One region of the Streptococcus pseudopneumoniae IS7493 genome, then DNA from elsewhere that is predicted to be linked to it. Evidence: predicted binding sites of a transcription regulator. Region 1 holds the regulator's gene; the other holds the start of a gene.
What was found. The regulator CtsR, encoded in region 1, represses protease genes until heat stress. The targets are predictions, from matches to a motif close to TTGGTCAAAAAAGGTCAAANA.
Positions count from the first base shown of each region.

Region 2: clpP (ATP-dependent Clp protease proteolytic subunit ClpP) is a predicted target of CtsR. The motif match lies at 3,792-3,812, and genes of this name have one in related genera.

Region 1 covers NC_015875.1:2,142,211-2,152,792, forward strand. The annotation lists partial or broken gene SPPN_RS14105 (hypothetical protein) at 1-22, shown strand, start outside; gene SPPN_RS11080 (NUDIX domain-containing protein) at 96-866, opposite strand; gene pnuC (nicotinamide riboside transporter PnuC) at 868-1,647, opposite strand; gene SPPN_RS11090 (AAA family ATPase) at 1,657-2,715, opposite strand; gene SPPN_RS11095 (ATP-dependent Clp protease ATP-binding subunit) at 2,976-5,408, opposite strand; gene SPPN_RS11100 (CtsR family transcriptional regulator) at 5,410-5,868, opposite strand; gene SPPN_RS11105 (ABC transporter ATP-binding protein) at 5,987-6,715, opposite strand; gene SPPN_RS11110 (ABC transporter substrate-binding protein) at 6,715-7,722, opposite strand; gene SPPN_RS11115 (ABC transporter permease) at 7,760-8,518, opposite strand; gene SPPN_RS11120 (thiamine-binding protein) at 8,481-8,771, opposite strand; gene cbpD (choline binding-anchored murein hydrolase CbpD) at 9,593-10,582, opposite strand, start outside.
Region 2 covers NC_015875.1:718,597-729,178, forward strand. The annotation lists gene aao (aminoacetone oxidase) at 1-913, opposite strand, end outside; gene SPPN_RS03710 (DegV family protein) at 973-1,818, opposite strand; gene SPPN_RS03715 (TetR/AcrR family transcriptional regulator) at 1,943-2,500, shown strand; gene SPPN_RS03720 (deoxycytidylate deaminase) at 2,519-2,986, shown strand; gene upp (uracil phosphoribosyltransferase) at 3,075-3,704, shown strand; gene clpP (ATP-dependent Clp protease proteolytic subunit ClpP) at 3,878-4,468, shown strand; gene SPPN_RS03735 (YlbG family protein) at 4,547-4,795, shown strand; gene SPPN_RS03740 (ABC transporter substrate-binding protein) at 4,896-6,056, shown strand; gene SPPN_RS03745 (branched-chain amino acid ABC transporter permease) at 6,173-7,042, shown strand; gene SPPN_RS03750 (branched-chain amino acid ABC transporter permease) at 7,046-7,996, shown strand; gene SPPN_RS03755 (ABC transporter ATP-binding protein) at 8,002-8,766, shown strand; gene SPPN_RS03760 (ABC transporter ATP-binding protein) at 8,766-9,476, shown strand; gene SPPN_RS03765 (CBS domain-containing protein) at 9,729-10,385, shown strand; one part of gene prfB (peptide chain release factor 2) at 10,500-10,571, shown strand; one part of gene prfB (peptide chain release factor 2) at 10,573-10,582, shown strand, end outside.

The sequences.
Region 1 (10,582 bases):
TAAGAAAGATAACTATCCCTAAAAACAGTCGCAACAGCAAAGCAAACTAATAAAGGCAAACAAAGAGGTCAGGAACTTTATCCCGACCTCGTTTTTTATTTCAATCGATAGGTTTTTCTTGGTTTCTTTTTAGACACTCGTTTGAGTCCAACTTCTTCTACATATTCTCCGTATTTTACGAGAAAGTTATTGCTGACGATTGGACGACCGGGGTTGATGAGATTGACCAGTTCAGTCCCTTCGTAGACAGTGAACTCCTCCTCCAGCAGATAAAGGAAGGTCGGATTCCAGTCGAGACGGCCTTGGATTCGTTTGATAGACTCTTGAATAATGGCATAATGGTCAAAAGCGAAGGCTTGTTCCTCCAACTCCACTCCCTCTAGGTAGCATTTGCCTGTCTGAAAATCGACATCTACAAAAAACACATCCTTGGCATCGTCTCCTGCTTGAACAAGTTCTAATGCACGACTAGGCAAATAAACCAAGTGGGCAATGGTCACTGTCCAGCCCCGTGGATCACGGCCGGGAGTCGATACGGTCATCAATTGCTCAATTTTTTCCAAAGGAAGATCGAGATTGACTTCTTCTCTCACCTCACGCTGACAGGCATGCGCAGCATCTTCGCCCTTGTTCATAAATCCTCCAACCAGAGCCAAACAATTTTGATATGGATGAGCCTTGCGACGAATTAATAAGAGCTTGATTTTTCCTTCGACAAAGCAGTAGGCTACCATATCCACCGTTACACTTGGTTTTTCGTATTGAGGGAGTTCCTGCTTGTGGTACCAGTCTAAAAATTCTTCCTGACTAGCATGAATTTCAAAATATTCTTTTTCCATCCCTGCTGGAATCATCGTGTCCGTCATTTTATGCCTCCTTACGAACTGCCTTGGTCCATTGGTACCAACCTACTAGACTATTGAGAGTGTAAACCCAGTACATCCCTTGGATGTGGATATTTTCACCCCACCAGAGATAAATACTAAAGAGATTGGTTGCAATCCAGAAAATCCATTGCTCACGATAGAGACGGGTCATCAAGAGCTGACCGACACCATTGGTCGCATCGGTAACACTATCACGGAAAGGGCGAGCACTATGGATACTTTGATAAGCCAAGCCCATACCAATCCAAATGATAGCAGTCAAGGCCAAGTACTTGAGCCAATCAAAAATAGATAATTTCTTAGCTTCAAAATGAGATTCTTCTGCTTTTCCTTGGTCATTAATACGGTTGGACAGCCAAGCATAGAGGCCAATCGGCTGCATGACAAAGAAGTAAACGGTCGTCAAGACTTCGCCATAAAAAGTCGCATCCATGGCCAAAATCAAATAGATAGCAGAGTTAATAGCCCCAAAGAGATAATTGCTTGCACGACCTTCTGCTACCAAGATAACACAGACAATCCCAGTCCAAGATGCAAACAAGCTTAACCAATCATGACTATCTATATTTTGAGTGAATTCCAAGATAAAGGGAACACTTGACAAGGCGATGAGATACAACCACTGGAAGAGGCTACGACCGACAAAGAGATCTTTCCAGAGCAAGTGCATGATTCCTGCAAAACCGATTTTGCGAGCTTCTGCATGAACATTTTTAAAGTTTTCGATAAATTGTGTGATTTTTTCAGTTAGTTTTTTCATATGTTTCTCCTAATCTGCTTGGTAAATGGCATCAATAGTCACTTTTGCTGCTTCATAATTTCCTAGATAATCCTCAGCTAGATAAACTAGTGGAATGTTTGCTAAATATCGCTCTCTCGTCTGGTCCAAATGCTGGGAAAAACTATGACGAATATGGTCTTCTGCCATAGTCATATCTCTAAATCCGTCATTGACATAGGAGCCAATAGGTTGCACAAAGAAAATCAAGTCCCATTTTTCCTTAGCCAAGATCGAGGCAAAGAGATTATCAAAAGTCTCTCCCGATAAGTCCCCTTGATCCTCTGACTCCATGTAATAATCATAGTAGCCCTTGGTTACTAAGGAGTTGGTGTCTGCTATCACCAGTCCCCTATTGGCATTACTGTCAATTAACTTAGAGGTCTGGTCATACTGCCACAACAGGAGATAATAGTAATCCTTTGGAGTCAATTCATCGTCGCGGACATTGTTTTTGATCTGGTACTCACGTGCATATTCCAAGCTGACTGGTGCATCGTAATACCTAGCCAAATCCTTTGCCAGAGTGGTCTTCCCATTGCTAGCACTTCCCATAATCAACACTTTCTTTGTAAACTGACGTCGGAAGGGTTGAGCAATATATTTCCAATATTTGCTTGGGTTTTCTCGAATCATAGTCTCTGAGATACCAAACTTTCCTTCTTGCAAGACAGTCTCAAAGCCACGATTTGATAATTCTTGCTGATAGTCTGCTTCTCCCACAAAGAAGATCAGTTCTTGTTGGGTTTCATCATAAGAAATCTCCGCTAACATTTTGTCCAACCACTCCTGCCAACCCATAGGGTAACGGGGAAGATTGGTCTCATCTAACTTACAAACCGAGGTCAACTCGTCATCACCAAAGGACTCTCGGATATATCGAAATCTTTTTTGAAGCGTTAAACCTACCTGCTCCCCTCTATCTCCCCCATAGCCTGAAACGACAACCCAGACCTGGTCACACTGCCGCTTGGCTCGCTGGATCAGATCGATATGACCCTGATGAAGCGGAGCAAATGTCCCAAATATCACTGCTGTTTTCTTTTTCATAAACGCATTGTCTTTTTATAGTTTTTGATATTTTCATTATCTATGTTTTTATTATAAACTATATTTTTGTTTTGTCAATAGTTTTTATCATTTTTATAAAAACATTGCGAAAAAGAGAACCAAGTGAAAGTTCTATAATGAAGTTAGCCATCCAACCCTCCTAAAAATTAGATGGTTCAACTAGCTGATAGCTAGTACATGACTAACTTGAACTTGAAATTTGGCAAAAGAGAATCAAGATTACTCCTGATTCTCCATTTTTATGCAATATCAAATTTTAACTGGCCTGCTTTGACACCAATCTTAAGTGTGCTGCCTGCCACCAAATCTCCCTTAAGAAGAAGTTCTGCCAACTTGTCTTCCACTTCTGTTTGCAGGGTTCTGCGAAGTGGACGAGCTCCCATCTCTGGGTCATATCCTTGATTTGCCAACAATTTCAGTGCGGAAGCTTGTAATTTCAAGTCAATGCCTTTTTCAGCCAAACTTGCCACTAAAGGTTTGACCATAATCTTCACCACTTCCTGCATATGGTCACTAGACAGGCTATGGAAGACCACCTTTTCATCAATACGGTTGATAAACTCAGGTCTATAAGCCTTTTTCAGCTCTTCAAACATGCGTTTTTCCATATTTTCCTGGTCAAAACGAATATCCTTAGCTCCAAAACCGACGGTCTTGTCATCCCGAAGGGCTGTCGCACCAAGGTTTGACGTCATGATGATAATGGTATTTGAAAAGTCAACCTTGCGGCCCTTGCTATCGGTCAAGACACCATCATCCAAGACCTGCAAGAGCACATTAAAGATATCTGGGTGGGCCTTCTCTACCTCGTCAAAAAGGAGAACGGAATAGGGTTTGTTGCGAACCTTCTCGGTCAACTCCCCACCTTCTTCATAACCCACATAACCCGGAGGAGCTCCATTGAGACGGCTGGCTGCAAATTTCTCCATATACTCACTCATATCAAAGCGGATAAGGGCTGATTCGTCATCAAAGAGAACTTCTGCCAAAGCCTTGGCCAATTCGGTCTTCCCGACACCTGTGGGTCCTAGGAACATAAAAGAACCAATCGGACGCTTGTGACTGCGAATCCCTGACTGATTGCGGCGAATAGCACGGCTAACGCTTGAAACTGCTTGATCTTGACCGATGACACGCTTGTGTAGTTCAGCTTCCAAGTTCAGGTATTTCTTAGCGTCAGTCTGAGTCAGTTTTTGGACTGGGATACCTGACAATCGACTCAAGGTAGTCAAAATATCAGACTCTGTTACCAAGTCTTTATAGACAGGCACTTGCTCTTCTTTTGCGATTAGCTGAGCTGCCTGTTTCCACTTGCCATCCATCAAGGCCTTGTCAGCTGGACTCAAGCCTGAATCGTCTACTTTTACATGCTTAGCCTTATTTTGCACTGTTGCTGCTGCTTCATCTAAGAGGTCTATAGCAGAGTCTGGCAAATGGCGACTAGTCAAGTAACGATGGGCCATCTTAACGGCTGTTTCGACCGCTTCATCTGTGATTTGCACACGGTGATGTTTCTCATAAGTCGCCTTCAAGCCTTGCAAAATGGCCATGCTGTCTGCCACACTTGGCTCTTCAATCGTCACTTTAGCGAATCGACGAGAAAGGGCCGCATCTTTTTCGATGTGTTTTTGGTATTCTTCCTGAGTGGTGGCACCAACCGTTCTCAAAGTTCCACGCGCCAAGGCTGGCTTCAAAATATTGGCCGCATCCAGAGTCGAGTCAATCCCGCTACCAGAACCCATGATAGTGTGGAGTTCATCGATAAAGAGAATTACTTGGCCATCTTCCTCAATATCCTTGATGATATTATTCATACGCTCTTCAAAGTCACCACGGAAACGTGTACCTGCAACGACATTCATCAAATCAAGCTCCAACACGCGCATCTTAGCCATTTCCGCAGGTACATCACCACTAGCAATACGCTGGGCAAGACCAAGCGCCAGAGCTGTTTTCCCGACACCAGCATCCCCGACCAAGACAGGGTTGTTCTTAGTCTTACGGCTCAAGATTTGAATCATACGCGAGATTTCCTTATCCCGACCGATGACTGGTTCTAACTTGCCAGAACGCGCTTGCTCTGTCAAATCATGCGTATAGTCCTCGAGACCACCACTCGGAGTCTGCGGCATGCCCATCATATTGGCCATAGAATTTTGTTTGTCAGCCACAGTACGATGGCGTTGACGTAAAGCCTTGAGGTCTTCACGAGTCCAACCTGCCCGTTCTTCTAAATTTCGACGAAGAGCAGCAATCTTGACCTGATCTTTCTTGTCTTCATAAGAAAAACCAGCCCTCTCCAAAATACGAGTCGCCAAGGCATTGCCATCATGCAAAATCGCATAGAGGACGTGCTCTGTCCCTAGCACCTTAGCATGGACCACTGAAGCTACATACTCTGCTTCGTCAAAAAGAATCTGCAAACGACGGGAGAACGGCAATTCCGTAAAAGTTTCATCCTGGCTATAGTCCGTTTCAGTCAGTTCCAAAGCCACCTCTTCTAAACGGTCCATCTCATACGGATAATCATTTAAAGTTGCCCCTGCTACACTATAACTGTGATTAGACATGGCAATCAACAAGTGCCAAGACTCTAGATAACGAGCTCCAAAATGTCCAGCAACCATGTAGGCACTTTCGATACATTCATTCAATGCTTTTGAATAGTTCATCTTACTTCCCTTTTCTATCTACCTCTTGTATGATCTGACGTAGCATGTTTGCTCGAACAACTGGAGCTTCTTCTCCTAAAACGCGATCCAAAGCTACTGATTCTAGCAAATTCATCTCCTGCTTGGTCATCAATTCCTGCTCAACCAAAAGCTGGAGAATATCCTCATAAATTTCTTGACTGACTCGCTCACCAATCGAGTAAAGCAGCTCCCGGAGCATTTCATGATGACTAGAAAACTCAATCCGTCCTATACGAATGTAGCCTCCACCACCACGCTTACTTTCAACCAAGTAGCCTCTACTTTCCGTAAAGCGTGTCTTGATCACGTAGTTAATCTGACTAGGAACAACCTGAAAGGTATCTGCCAACTGACTCCGTTGCAACTCCACAATACCAGATTGATCTAAAATCGCCTTGATGTAGGCCTCAATATGATCCGATGTATTTTTAAATCTCATTACAAACCCACCTCTCTCTTTAAACCTTGACCTTGTTTGACTATTATACCGAAATTTTCTCATTTTTAAAAGAAAAAGGGCGCTGGTAAAGGATAATCTTCACCAACTCCCTATTTTTCTACTTATCTAAGCCTAATTCTGCCAAGATTTGACGTTTGTAGGCAATCTTTTGGACTTCCTTGTCCTCATCTTCAGACCAATCTAGTTTAATTTCTGAAACAATCTGCCCAGGGCGATTTTTCAAGATATAGATGCGGTCGCTGAGATTGAGGGCCTCCTCAATACTATGCGTGATGATCAGGGTTGTTAGCTGCAACTGTTTGTGAATCTCAAGGTACCAAGCGTGTAGTTCCATCTTGGTCATCTCATCCAAGGCGCTAAAGGCCTCATCTAAGAGAAAGAGCTTGTGCCCAAAAAGGTAGGTCCGGAGTAAGGCTACACGCTGGCGCATCCCACCGCTAAGTTCATGAGGGTATTTATCTCTTACAGCTGTCAGCTGGAAGGTTGCAAGAATTTTATCCGCTCGGGAAATAGCTTCTGCCTTATCCACCTTTTGAATCAAGAGGGGCAGAATGATATTTCCAAGCACCGTCTTGTGCTCCAAGAGCAGATCCTTTTGCAACATATAACTCACGCGCCCCTGGGGATTTTCTTCACCATCAAGGACAATTCTCCCTGACTGAACTTCTAAAATCCCAGCGATTAGATTAAAGAGAGTGGTCTTTCCAACACCACTTGGGCCTAGGATGGAAACCACTTCGCCTGAAGTCACCTGTAGGTTGATATCCTCTAAAATCCTCTCCTGACCATAGGCATAACTGACGTGCTCTAGTCTAATTTCTGTCATTATTTCACAAATTCGTTGGTGAAGCCTTTGTCTGTCAAGTCTTCTTTAAGGATACCATTTTCTTTATCCCATTTGTAGAAAGCATTCCAGCGAGCTGCGTCAAATTGACCCCATTTTTCCTTGTCGCTTGCGTATTCTTTTGACAAGTATTTTTGAGATTCGATGACAAAGTCACGTTTTTCCTTGAGTTCAGGTGCATTCTTGATGAGAATATCTGCAGCTTCTTCTGGATGTTCCATGGCATATTGGTAACCTTTTTTGATGGCTTGGATGACTTTACGAGCTTCTTCTTTGTTATCTTTCAGATAGTCGTTGTTTGCGATGATAACTGGTGAATAGTAGTCAAACTCCTTGACATAGTCTTTCAAATACATGAAGTTAGCATCTACACCTTGAGATTTAGCAAGTATACCATCCCAACCGTAGTAAATCCAAGCAGTGTCAAAGACACCATTGGCAATAGGTGTGATAGAGTTTGAGTCGTTATTTGGTACTTTTTCTACCTTCTCAAAGTCCCCACCTTGTGATTCTACCAATGTTTTCAACATAGTAAGTTCAGTTGGGTCATTCCAAGTCCCGTATTTCTTACCAACTAAGTCTTTTGGACTGCTTACATTGTCAGATTTACGTGAGATGATTCCTGATGTATTGTGTTCAACAATAGCTGCAACGGCAGTGATTCCTGCTCCTTTTTCCAATTTTTTAGCCATGTAGTCTTGGAAATACACTGCAAATGGTGCCTTACCATTGATAACCAAGTCAGATGAGCTTTCTTCTGGTGGCAATTTCAAATCAACATCCACTCCAGCTTCTTTGAAATAACCTTTTTCCTTGGCAACATATAGCCCTGTGTGGTTAGTATTTGGTGTCCAGTCTAGGATAAAGTCGATCTTCTTGAGTTCTGCCTCTTTGTTATCCTTAGAAGCAGTTCCTTGACCACAAGCTACAAGCACGACAGCTACAAGAGCTGTTAAAACAGTTAAAAACACTTTCCATGTTTTCTTCATTTTGATTTCCTCTTTTCTTTTTTGAAACATTCTTATTCTACGAACGTTTCCATTTAATAACATATTTTTCACTGACATCAACCAGCTTCATACCGAGAAGACTGATAATCGATACCAGAATAATAATAGCAAACATGGTATCATACTGAAACAGTTTCTTGGACTGAATCATGTAGACACCTAGTCCTTCAAAGCCTCCCAACCACTCAGATACCACTGTTGTGATAAAGGCGTAGGAGACACTGACCCTCAGACCTGCATAAAAGTAAGGCAGGCTGACTGGAATTTTAAAATGCCACAGGATTTGCCAAGGCTTGGCCCGCATCAGACTAAACAAGGTCAGCATATCCTTATCGCAATGCCTAAAACCGTCCAAAATGCTGACGATGATGGGAAAGGTTGTCGTTAAGATAATCAAGACAATCTTGGGCAGAATCCCATAACCTAGCCACAAGACCAGAATAGGGGCTATGGCAATGGTCGGGATAGTCTGAACAACCACCATCATAGGGTAAATCAGGTCATTGAGCCAAGTCAAACTATCCATGAGCACAGCCATGAGACAGGCAATCAAGACTCCCAAAATCAGCCCCAGTAAAGCCACTCTCAAAGTCGCCCAGCTATGGTGCCAGAGAAATTCTCTATCACGCACAAAAGACTGGAGGATTTCAAGAGGTGTCGGCAGGATAAACTTGGGGAGAAGTTTAAGAAAACCTGCTAACTGCCAGATTGACAAGACTCCCAGAAAACCCAATAGACTAATGTGTCGTCTCAGCATACTTTTCAAGCTTCTCATCAATACTTAAAATCTCTCCTACATTTATTTTGACATTGGCAAAGACATTATCTGCCTCCTGCCCTGCCACTTCCAGCGCTTCTTTTAGAATGCGCATAAGCTCATCAAACTCCCCTTCCAAGACCGTTTCAAATGGTGTCACCACCATGGTCACTTCTTGAGCTTGCAGATAAGCAATGACCTGATCAATAACAGCTATCCGATCAATCCCCTGTGCTAGGGGTAAAACTTGCAAGGCGATGCTTGCTTTCATAAAAACCTCCTCTTCTCGTTTTCCTTTGACAAAAAGAAAAACCTTTACCATATATGGAAAAGGTGCAAAATCAGACTAAGTATCGTTCCCTCCGCTGGCATTACCCAGATCAGGTGCGGTCGAAGTTTAACACTTCCTCTCAGACTGTACACAGACTCCCATATATTATATGTATATATGATAGCGCAAAATAAGAAAAATGTCAAGGAAATTGCTTTATCTTATATTGGTGAACCTTCATCTAGTCAATACGTGACAGAGTCCAGTTCTATCAGACCGTTCGTTTTACAGACACAAGTAAAGTAGGATTACTTCGATCTGTCGTTTTCTCTTTCTAGCGACAGAGCTCACGGGATAAGTCCTACATCTTTCCTCGTTTAGACTAGACATGAGGACGTTAAAAGGTTAGAGTGAAAATAGGAAATCTGACGCAGAGTCTTTAGACTCTAGAAAGATTTATCTTTTTCACACAAACCTTAGTCCGAATTCAATTACTCTCGTGATTTACGCATATGGGTTACGACTACCTTTTTGGACTTTAGAGTTTCTGGCCCCCTTATCCGCTATATACGCCTTACTATCACCTTCCTGTTCGTAGAGCCACGATTTCGCTATCCCTTCCTCTGACGATTCTTATTTCCAGTGTCAGACTTAAAACGGTCTATCCCCAGACCGTTTTAATCCGCTACCTCACGATAGTCAGGCTTGGGAATCGCTATTGGGTTCACCGGTAGCAGGTGCCCACCGAGGACTTACACCTCAGATGCACGACATGCCCGTCGTACCAGAAAAGAGCAGGAAAAATTTCCTACTCCAATTTTCTACACTCGTTCTCCATCACTGTTTACTCTGTAGCCATCCACCGTCGTATTAACAGCTAGGGCACCTGAAGAGTAAGAATAATACCACTTACCAGAAACTTGATACCAGCCTGTTTTCATTGCCCCTGAACTATCCAGATAATACCACGAGCCATTTTCCTTTAACCATCCTGTCTGCATTTCACCAGATAATTTCAAATAATACCAGCTAGAACCGTCTTTCAGCCAGCCTGTTGATTTAGAACCATTTGATTTGAAATGATACCAACTACCATTTATTTTCTTCCAACCGACAGTTGGACTACTATTGGATCTATAGCTAGAGCTATTTCCTGATTGATTCTGATAATTTTGTGAAGAAGTCACTCCCTCTAGCTGTATATAGCGACGACTTCCGTTATAAGCCGTATAACTCAACCACTTGTAGCCATCTTTTTCGAGAATTTGATCATAATGAACCTTCTCCCCAGGATAATAGTAATCAATCACAGTTGCGCTAGCTAGAGGTTGATTTTTGATAGCTGACTTAGTCTTAAAATAATGTGTGCCCCCTGTTGAAGCTAAGGATTGACTAGTCCCAACACTGCCACCAGCCAAATCTTTAAAATGAATAAATCCTGTCATCGTATTTGCTTTTATACTTCGTTTATTATAGGCTTCTGTATAACCATAGTTATATTCCTCGATCTCAATCTGATCTCCCATTACATTTGACACCCAGGCAACATGCCCATAAGTTCCTGCAGTAGACCAAGCAATGGAGCCAATCGTCGGTGTATTATCTACACGATAGCCTTCACGACGAGCACGATGCCCCCATTCATTCGCATTTCCATAAGCCCTTGGAATCTCAAAACCATTGACATTACTCAAACGAAAGGCTGCGAAAGAAGTACACTGACGAGAATACATGCGCCACTGATCAATCTCCTGGCTCCCATTTTTATAATAAGCAGGATAATCATCTCCACGCGCAATCGATCCATTCCC
Region 2 (10,582 bases), 770 kb from region 1:
TCAGCTGTTTGACTTTTTCAGGATATCCTTGCACAAAAAACTCTGCCAAGCGTTCTGGTAACAAGGTTTTTAAGGCATTTTTTAGAGCTTTTTCTCGATTTTCTTCTAGGAATTTAGCCAAGTCTTTCTCAGAAAGCTGAGGCAAAACATCCAGTGAGAGAATCTCCCCACCCTTGACAAAGCTAGACATACGTAGGGCAGCAGGGCCTGACAAACCAAAGTGGGTAAAAAGCAAATCGTGAGTGATGACACGCTTGCCATAACTTAGAGTCACATCATCCAGCGAAATCCCCTGCAAGGCCTTATGTGGAAAATCTGTTAATAAAGGACTTTCAGCAGCTTCAAGCTCGGTAATGGTATGCTTAAAATGGCGGGCAATCTCGTGACCAAAACCAGTCGAACCAGTAGAAGGATAGGATTTTCCACCAGTTGTGACAATGAGTTTCTCACAAGTGAAGGTTTGGTCTGCGGACTTAAGGACAAACTGTTCGCCGATTTTTTTAACCGAAACAATTTCGGTTTGAGTAGCAACTTGACCACCTAGTTCAGTGATTTTCTTTTCCAAAGCTTCGATAATAGTCCGAGACTTGTCACTGGCTGGAAAGACGCGTCCGTGGTCTTCGAGCTTAAGTTTAACACCATTTTCTGTAAAAAAGTTGATGATGTCATGATTATCGAACTGGGAGAAAACACTGTAAAGAAAGCGTCCGTTTCCAGGAATTCCAGCTAGTAGGTCGTCCAAGCTACCATTGTTGGTCACATTGCAACGTCCCCCACCAGTCCCAGCTAACTTTTTTCCAAGTTTCCGATTTTTTTCGATGAGGAGGGTTTTCTGTCCATAAAAGCTACTGGAAATCGTAGCCATCATACCAGCAGGTCCTCCACCGATGACAATAGTATCAAAATGTTTCATAGCTCTATTGTACCACAAAAAAAACAAGAGATGATGGTTACCTCTTGTCAAGAATGCAATTAATCAATTTCATAGCCCATCAGCAGACCGCCATCTTCTGCATAGAAACTGCAGAGACCAGATGTTGGGAGAATTTTAATATCCGCCTGTGGGAAGGTTTCACGGATTCGGTCTGAAAGCTGTTGGCAACATTTCTCGTTATTGCGTTGGGCCATGACAATACGGCCACCAGCATATCCTGCTTTCACTAACTCTTCATAGGCTGCTTGAACTGACTTCTTTGCTCCTCTTGCTTTTTGTAGCAATTCGAGAGTTCCAGTTTCACTAGCTTCTCCGACCATACGAATGTTGAGAAGGCCAACGACCGTACCGATAAGCTTGCTCAAACGGCCGTTCTTCACCAAGTTATCGACTTTGGCTAGGACAAAGAGCAACTTAGTTTTTTCTTGATAGGCGGTGATAGCTTCAACCACTTCTTCAAAAGACAAGCCCTGGGCAATCAAGTCATTCAATTTTTCTACGAGTAGGTCAACTTCACCACCAGCAGACAAACTATCAATTACATGAATCTTAGTGTCAGGATGTTCTTCCAGATAAATATTCTTGGCCAGTTGAGCACTATTGTGACTACCAGAAAGAGTACCAGTGATGGTTACTAGGAAAATGTTTTTGGCACCTTCAAATGCTCGCAAATAATCATCTGGGCTTGGACAAGCTGATTTTGAAGCTTCTGCGGTTGCATACATGGTTTCCATCATATGGTCAATATCAAGACTGGCATCATCAACAAAGACCTGATCAGCTACTTGAATGGTTAAGGGGACACTTACAAAGGTTGTGTTAATAGCTGGTGTTGGCAGTTGACGATAATCACAACCAGAGTCAGCAATAATCTTCCAAGTCATAGAAATTCTCCATCTTTGTCAGTTATACATTGACAAAGGTTCTGTCTTTTTTTACAATTATATCATGAAAACCCTTGAAACAAAAGCATCATCCGTCTGTTGTGACAAGTAGAAAGAAAATGTTATGTCTGAACGTAGAATCTCTGAAAAGTCTCTTGAAAATCTCAGAAAATCAAACCAAGAATCCAATTTATTAACCAGAGAAGCCATTGAAACAGCCCTCTTGCAACTCTTGGAAAAAAAGGAACTGACCAAGATTAGTATTTCTGAATTGGTCAAACGTGCAGGTGTTTCGCGTGCGGCCTTTTATCGCAATTATGACTCCAAAGAGGAAATTTTAGAGAGCGTCTTTAAACGAACTGTCCACAATATTATGGAACAGCTGCATCATTACGATTTAAAGACAGACCTTTATTTGGTTTGGGTTCACCTTTTCCGGGAGGCCAGAAAGGAAGTTAGAGTGATTCAATTGGCCTTGGATTACCATCTGGAAAAAATCTTTGTCCAAGCCATGCAGGAATTTCTAGAAAAATACCATGGGAAATCAAAAGGTGTCAGCTCTTATCTTCATTCCTTCTGGAGCTCAGCCATCGTCTCTGTCCTTCTAAAATGGATCAAGGATGGCATGAAGGTACCAGCTGAAAAGATTGCAGATTTAGGTTTACCATTTTTTAAAAAATAGAGAAATAGGAGAAAAGAGATGACTGAAAAAAGACTGGCCTGGGATGAGTATTTTGCAGCCCAAGCCCTACTAATTGCCAATCGTTCCACTTGTAAACGTGCTAAAGTGGGCGCGATTCTGGTAAAAGATAATAAGGTTATTTCCACTGGTTACAATGGTTCGGTGTCAGGAACTGAGCATTGTATTGATCACGAATGTTTGGTCATTGAAGGCCACTGTGTTCGCACCCTTCACGCTGAGGTCAATGCTATCCTTCAAGGTGCTGAGCGTGGTGTTCCCAAAGGCTTTACAGCCTATGTGACCCATTTTCCTTGTCTCAACTGTACCAAACAATTATTGCAGGTTGGTTGCAAGCGCGTGGTTTATATCAACCAGTACCGAATGGACGACTATGCCCAATACCTTTATCAAGAAAAGGGAACAGAATTGACTCATTTACCACTTGAGACAGTACAGACAGCTCTTAAAGAGGCAGATTTAATGTAAAAATTATCAAAAATAAATGGTTTAGAAAGATTTTTAAACCGTTTTTTGGTATAATGAGAAGAATAAATTGAAAGAAGGAATTCCAAAAATGGGAAAAATTGAAGTTATTAATCACCCGCTGATTCAACACAAATTGTCAATCTTGCGTCGTACAGATACTTCTACAAAAGCTTTTCGTGAGCTAGTAGATGAGATTGCAATGTTGATGGGGTATGAAGTACTTCGTGATCTTCCACTAGAAGATGTGGAAATCGAAACACCAATTACAAAAACAGTTCAAAAACAATTGGCAGGTAAGAAATTGGCCATCGTTCCAATCTTGCGTGCAGGTATCGGGATGGTTGATGGGCTCTTAAGCTTGGTTCCAGCTGCTAAAGTTGGTCATATCGGTATGTACCGTGATGAAGAAACACTTCAACCAGTTGAGTACTTGGTGAAATTGCCTGAAGATATTGACCAACGTCAAATTTTTGTAGTAGATCCAATGTTGGCAACAGGTGGCTCAGCAATCTTGGCTGTTGATTCTCTTAAAAAACGTGGCGCATCAAATATCAAATTTGTCTGCCTTGTATCAGCACCAGAAGGTGTAAAAGCCCTTCAAGAAGCTCATCCAGATGTAGAAATCTTTACAGCAGCCTTGGATGAACGCTTGAACGAACACGGTTATATCGTCCCAGGTCTTGGAGATGCTGGGGACCGCTTGTTCGGTACAAAATAAGATCGAAAAGAAGAATGACTTGGAAAAGTATTTCTAGTCACGAAAGGAGGTTGGGTTTTTGTTTCTGTCTAATGAAAGCAGAGCAAAAATTTGACCTTTTTTGACCAAGATATTATAATAGTCTTATCTTCAGTCATTTGACCAACAAAATTAAAACTCAAAAGGAGAAATGAATGATTCCTGTAGTTATTGAACAAACAAGCCGTGGAGAACGTTCCTACGATATTTACTCACGTCTTCTTAAAGACCGCATCATTATGCTGACAGGTCCAGTTGAAGACAATATGGCTAACTCTGTTATTGCCCAATTGCTTTTCTTGGATGCCCAAGATAGTACAAAAGATATTTACCTTTATGTCAATACACCTGGTGGTTCCGTTTCAGCTGGTTTGGCAATCGTTGATACCATGAACTTTATCAAGGCAGATGTCCAAACCATCGTTATGGGTATGGCAGCATCTATGGGGACGGTCATCGCATCAAGTGGAGCAAAAGGCAAACGTTTCATGCTTCCAAATGCTGAATACATGATTCACCAACCAATGGGCGGTACAGGTGGTGGTACTCAACAAACCGATATGGCGATCGCTGCAGAACACTTGCTTAAAACTCGTAACACCTTGGAAAAAATCTTGGCTGAAAATTCAGGTCAGTCAATCGAAAAAGTCCATGCAGATGCAGAACGAGATAACTGGATGAGTGCCCAAGAAACACTTGAATATGGCTTTATTGATGAAATCATGGCCAACAATTCATTGAACTAATGATTATAGAAGGCAAACTCGACTGGGTTTGCTTTTTTTGGTATAATAGGGAGAGATTTCTTAGAAAGAGGATTTATCATGTTTGAAAAAGTCAATCGCTCTGGCTTGATTATCTATCTTTACTATAATCGTGATGCCAAAAAACTGCAGGATTATGGAGATATTACCTATCATTCCAAGAAACATCGTTACTTACAACTCTATGTTCCAACTCAAGAAGTGGAGCAATTGGTCGGACGCTTGAGCAAGGAAAAATTTATTAAAAAAGTTAGGGTTTGTCATATCCAAGAGTTGGAAACACCCTTTGTGGGCAATCTTTATCGATAGGAAAACGTTATCATCGAAAAAGTTCAAGGAAAACATTGACAATTTTCTGATAATTCGGTATATTCTTAACAGACTATTTAAGAAATAAGGAGACAAAAAGATGAAGAAAAAATTTACCCTATCCTTTGTAGCGCTTGCAAGTGTAGCACTTCTTGCAGCCTGTGGAGAAGTGAAGTCTGGAGCAGTCAACACTGCTGGTAACTCAGTAGAGGAAAAGACAATTAAAATCGGGTTTAACTTTGAAGAATCAGGTTCTTTAGCTGCATACGGAACAGCTGAACAAAAAGGTGCCCAATTGGCTGTTGATGAAATCAATGCTGCAGGTGGTATCGATGGAAAACAAATCGAAGTAGTCGATAAAGATAATAAGTCTGAAACAGCTGAAGCTGCTTCAGTTACAACTAACCTTGTAACCCAATCTAAAGTATCAGCAGTCGTAGGACCTGCGACATCTGGTGCGACTGCAGCTGCGGTAGCGAACGCTACAAAAGCAGGTGTTCCATTGATCTCACCAAGTGCGACTCAAGATGGATTGACTAAAGGTCAAGATTACCTCTTTATTGGAACTTTCCAAGATAGCTTCCAAGGAAAAATTATCTCAAACTATGTTTCTGAAAAATTAAATGCTAAGAAAGTTGTTCTTTACACTGACAATGCCAGTGACTATGCTAAAGGGATTGCCAAATCTTTCCGCGAGTCATACAAGGGTGAAATCGTTGCAGATGAAACTTTCGTAGCAGGTGACACAGACTTCCAAGCAGCCCTTACAAAAATGAAAGGGAAAGACTTTGATGCTATCGTTGTTCCTGGTTACTATAATGAGGCTGGTAAGATTGTAAACCAAGCGCGTGGTATGGGAATTGACAAACCAATCGTTGGTGGTGATGGATTCAACGGTGAAGAGTTTGTACAACAAGCAACTGCTGAAAAAGCATCAAACATCTACTTTATCTCAGGCTTCTCAACTACTGTAGAAGTTTCAGCTAAAGCAAAAGCTTTCCTTGATGCTTACCGTGCTAAGTACAATGAAGAGCCTTCAACATTTGCAGCCTTGGCTTATGACTCAGTTCACCTTGTAGCAAACGCAGCAAAAGGTGCTAAAAACTCAGGTGAAATCAAGGATAATCTTGCTAAAACAAAAGACTTTGAAGGTGTAACTGGTCAAACAAGCTTCGATGCAGACCACAACACAGTCAAAACTGCTTACATGATGACCATGAACAATGGTAAGGTTGAAGCAGCAGAAGTTGTAAAACCATAATAGAAAAATGTTGAAATAGGGAATGAGCCTCGGACTCACTCCCTGTTTCGATGTTTAAGAACCTATCAAAAAGTGAGGGAAAACCCTCGGAATTATAAATAGAAAGAGTGAATCTTATGCTCCAACAACTAGTAAATGGTTTGATTCTAGGTAGTGTTTATGCGCTGTTAGCACTAGGATATACCATGGTTTACGGAATTATCAAGCTCATCAACTTCGCCCATGGTGATATTTATATGATGGGAGCCTTTATCGGTTATTTCTTGATCAATTCTTTCCAAATGAATTTCTTTGTAGCTCTTATTGTAGCCATGCTAGCGACAGCTATTCTTGGTGTCGTGATTGAGTTCCTTGCTTACCGACCTTTGCGTCACTCTACTCGTATTGCTGTTTTGATTACAGCTATTGGGGTTTCTTTCCTATTGGAGTATGGCATGGTCTATCTGGTTGGTGCCAATACTCGTGCCTTTCCTCAAGCGATTCAAACAGTTCGCTATGATTTGGGACCAGTTAGCCTAACAAACGTGCAGTTAATGATCTTGGCCATTTCCTTGATTTTGATGATTTTGTTACAGGTCATTGTCCAAAAGACTAAGATGGGGAAAGCCATGCGTGCTGTATCTGTAGATAGCGATGCGGCACAATTGATGGGGATCAATGTAAACCGTACGATCAGCTTTACCTTCGCTTTGGGTTCAGCTCTTGCGGGTGCGGCTGGTGTTCTGATTGCCCTCTATTATAACTCTCTTGAGCCTTTGATGGGGGTTACTCCAGGTCTTAAGTCTTTCGTTGCCGCGGTACTTGGTGGTATCGGAATCATTCCTGGTGCGGCTCTTGGTGGCTTTGTGATTGGTCTATTAGAAACTTTTGCGACAGCCTTTGGGATGTCAGACTTCCGTGATGCTATTGTTTATGGAATCTTGTTGTTGATCTTGATTGTCCGCCCAGCTGGTATCCTTGGTAAAAATGTGAAAGAGAAGGTGTAAGCGATGAAGGAAAATTTAAAAGTTAATATTCTATGGTTACTCCTTTTATTAGCTGGCTATGGCTTGATTAGTGTATTGGTTTCAGTCGGAGTACTCAATCTATTCTATGTACAGATTTTACAACAAATTGGAATTAATATTATTTTGGCTGTTGGTCTCAACTTAATCGTTGGTTTTTCAGGACAATTTTCACTTGGTCATGCTGGTTTCATGGCGATTGGTGCCTATGCAGCAGCTATTATTGGTTCTAAATCACCAACCTACGGTGCCTTCTTTGGAGCCATGCTGATAGGGGCTTTACTTTCAGGAGCAGTTGCCTTGCTTGTCGGAATTCCAACCTTGCGTTTGAAGGGGGACTATCTTGCAGTAGCAACTCTAGGTGTTTCTGAAATTATCCGTATCTTTATCATCAATGGCGGAAGCCTTACAAATGGTGCGGCAGGTATCTTGGGAATTCCAAACTTTACAACTTGGCAAATGGTTTACTTCTTTGTTGTGATTACAACCATTGCAACCTTGAACTTCTTGCGTAGTCCAATTGGTCGTTCAACCCTCTCTGTTCGTGAGGATGAAATCGCTGCTGAGTCAGTTGGGGTTAATACGACTAAAATTAAAATCATCGCTTTTGTCTTTGGTGCCATTACTGCGAGTATTGCAGGGTCACTTCAGGCAGGATTTATCGGTTCAGTTGTACCGAAAGATTACACTTTCATCAACTCAATCAACGTTTTGATTATTGTTGTCTTTGGTGGACTTGGTTCCATTACAGGTGCCATTGTATCGGCTATTGTTCTGGGAATTTTGAATATGCTTCTCCAAGACGTAGCTAGTGTGCGTATGATTATTTACGCTTTGGCCTTGGTCTTGGTAATGATTTTCAGACCAGGTGGACTCCTTGGAACATGGGAATTGAGCCTATCACGTTTCTTTAAAAAATCTAAGAAGGAGGAATAAAACTAATGGCATTACTTGAAGTAAAACAGTTAACCAAACATTTTGGCGGTCTAACAGCTGTTGGAGATGTGACTCTTGAATTGAACGAAGGGGAACTGGTTGGACTAATCGGTCCAAACGGAGCTGGGAAAACCACTCTTTTCAACCTCTTGACGGGTGTTTATGAACCAAGCGAGGGAACAGTAACCCTAGATGGTCACCTTTTGAATGGAAAGGCACCTTATAAGATTGCTTCTTTAGGACTTGGACGTACTTTCCAAAATATCCGTCTCTTTAAAGATTTAACCGTTTTGGACAATGTTTTGATTGCCTTTGCCAACCATCACAAACAACATGTTTTTGCTAGTTTCTTACGCTTACCAGCTTTTTACAAGAGTGAAAAAGAATTAAAATCTAAAGCTTTAGAATTGCTGAAAATCTTTGATTTAGATGGTGATGCAGAGACTCTTGCTAAAAACCTCGCCTACGGACAACAACGTCGTTTGGAAATTGTTCGTGCCCTCGCTACGGAACCTAAAATTCTCTTTTTAGATGAACCAGCCGCAGGTATGAACCCGCAGGAAACAGCGGAATTGACTGAGTTAATTCGTCGCATCAAAGATGAATTTAAGATTACAATCATGCTGATTGAACACGATATGAATCTGGTCATGGAAGTTACAGAACGTATCTACGTACTTGAATATGGTCGTTTAATTGCTCAAGGAACTCCAGACGAAATTAAGACCAATAAACGCGTTATCGAAGCTTATCTAGGAGGTGAAGCCTAATGTCTATGTTAAAAGTTGATAATCTTTCTGTGCATTACGGTATGATCCAAGCAGTCCGTGATGTAAGCTTTGAAGTGAATGAAGGAGAAGTTGTTTCCCTTATCGGTGCCAATGGTGCTGGTAAAACAACCATTCTCCGTACCTTGTCAGGTTTGGTTAGACCAAGCTCTGGAAAGATTGAATTTTTAGGTCAAGAAATCCAAAAAATGCCGGCTCAGAAAATCGTGGCAGGTGGTCTTTCACAAGTTCCAGAAGGACGCCACGTCTTTCCTGGCTTGACTGTTATGGAAAATCTTGAAATGGGAGCTTTTTTGAAGAAAAATCGTGAAGAAAATCAAGCTAACTTGAAGAAGGTCTTTTCACGCTTCCCACGTCTTGAAGAACGCAAGAACCAAGATGCAGCTACTCTTTCAGGGGGGGAACAACAAATGCTTGCCATGGGACGCGCTCTTATGTCAACACCAAAACTTCTTCTTTTAGATGAACCATCAATGGGACTTGCCCCAATCTTTATCCAAGAGATTTTTGATATCATTCAAGATATCCAGCAACAAGGAACAACCGTCCTCTTGATTGAACAAAATGCCAATAAAGCACTTGCAATCTCTGACCGAGGCTATGTATTGGAAACAGGAAAAATCGTCCTATCAGGAACAGGAAAAGAACTCGCTTCATCAGAAGAAGTCAGAAAAGCATATCTAGGTGGCTAAACTAGTCTGGGAGACTAGTTTAGGTTGCAGATGGAGATTACGAAGTAATCATCATCTACATTAAAAGGTTAATTTCTAATAATTGAAAAAATCGAATGAAACGTATCTTACCTTCATTCACAGAGCTCGATTTCAGAGCTCTTTTTGCTAGGTTATTCATACTTTTCTGAATTTTGAAAAAGAAATGTAAGCGTTTGATAGATTTGCAAAAAGATTGTATAATAGGGATAAGAATAGAAAAGGAGAAGTCTCATGGCAGTTAAAGATTTTATGACCCGCAAGGTAGTTTATATTAGTCCAGATACAACAGTATCTCATGCAGCAGATTTGATGAGAGAGCAAGGGTTGCACCGCTTGCCTGTTATCGAAAATGATCAATTGGTTGGTTTGGTAACTGAGGGAACCATTGCCCAAGCTAGCCCATCAAAAGCAACAAGTCTTTCTATCTATGAGATGAATTATCTTCTGAATAAGACAAAAGTAAAAGATGTCATGATTCGCGATGTTGTCACTGTCTCAGGCTATGCCAGTCTTGAAGATGCAACTTATCTGATGTTGAAAAACAAGATTGGTATTCTTCCTGTAGTAGATAACCATCAAGTCTATGGGGTTATTACGGACCGTGACGTTTTCCAAGCCTTTCTTGAAATTGCTGGTTATGGAGAGGAAGGAATTCGTGTGCGCTTTGTTACAGAAGATGAAGTCGGTGTCCTCGGAAAGATTGTTTCTTTGATTGTTGAAGAAAATTTGAATATCTCCCATACAGTCAATATTCCGCGTAAGGATGGTAAGGTGATTATCGAAGTGCAAATCGATGGATCAATTGATTTACCAGCTTTGAAAGAAAAATTTGAAGCAAATGGTATTCAAGTGGAAGAAATCACTCGCACTTCAGCAAAAGTCTTGTAAGAAGGGAAGCCGAAAGGCTTCTTTTTTCTTTTTTCATAAAAAAGGAATTATAGCAAAAGATGGAAAGAAATGATAAAATATGCTATAATGAAATGATGTAAAAAAGGAGTATTTATGGACATTTCAGTAATTCGTCAGAAAATTGACGCAAATCGTGAAAAATTAGCTTCTTTCAGGGGGTCTCTTTGACCTCGAAG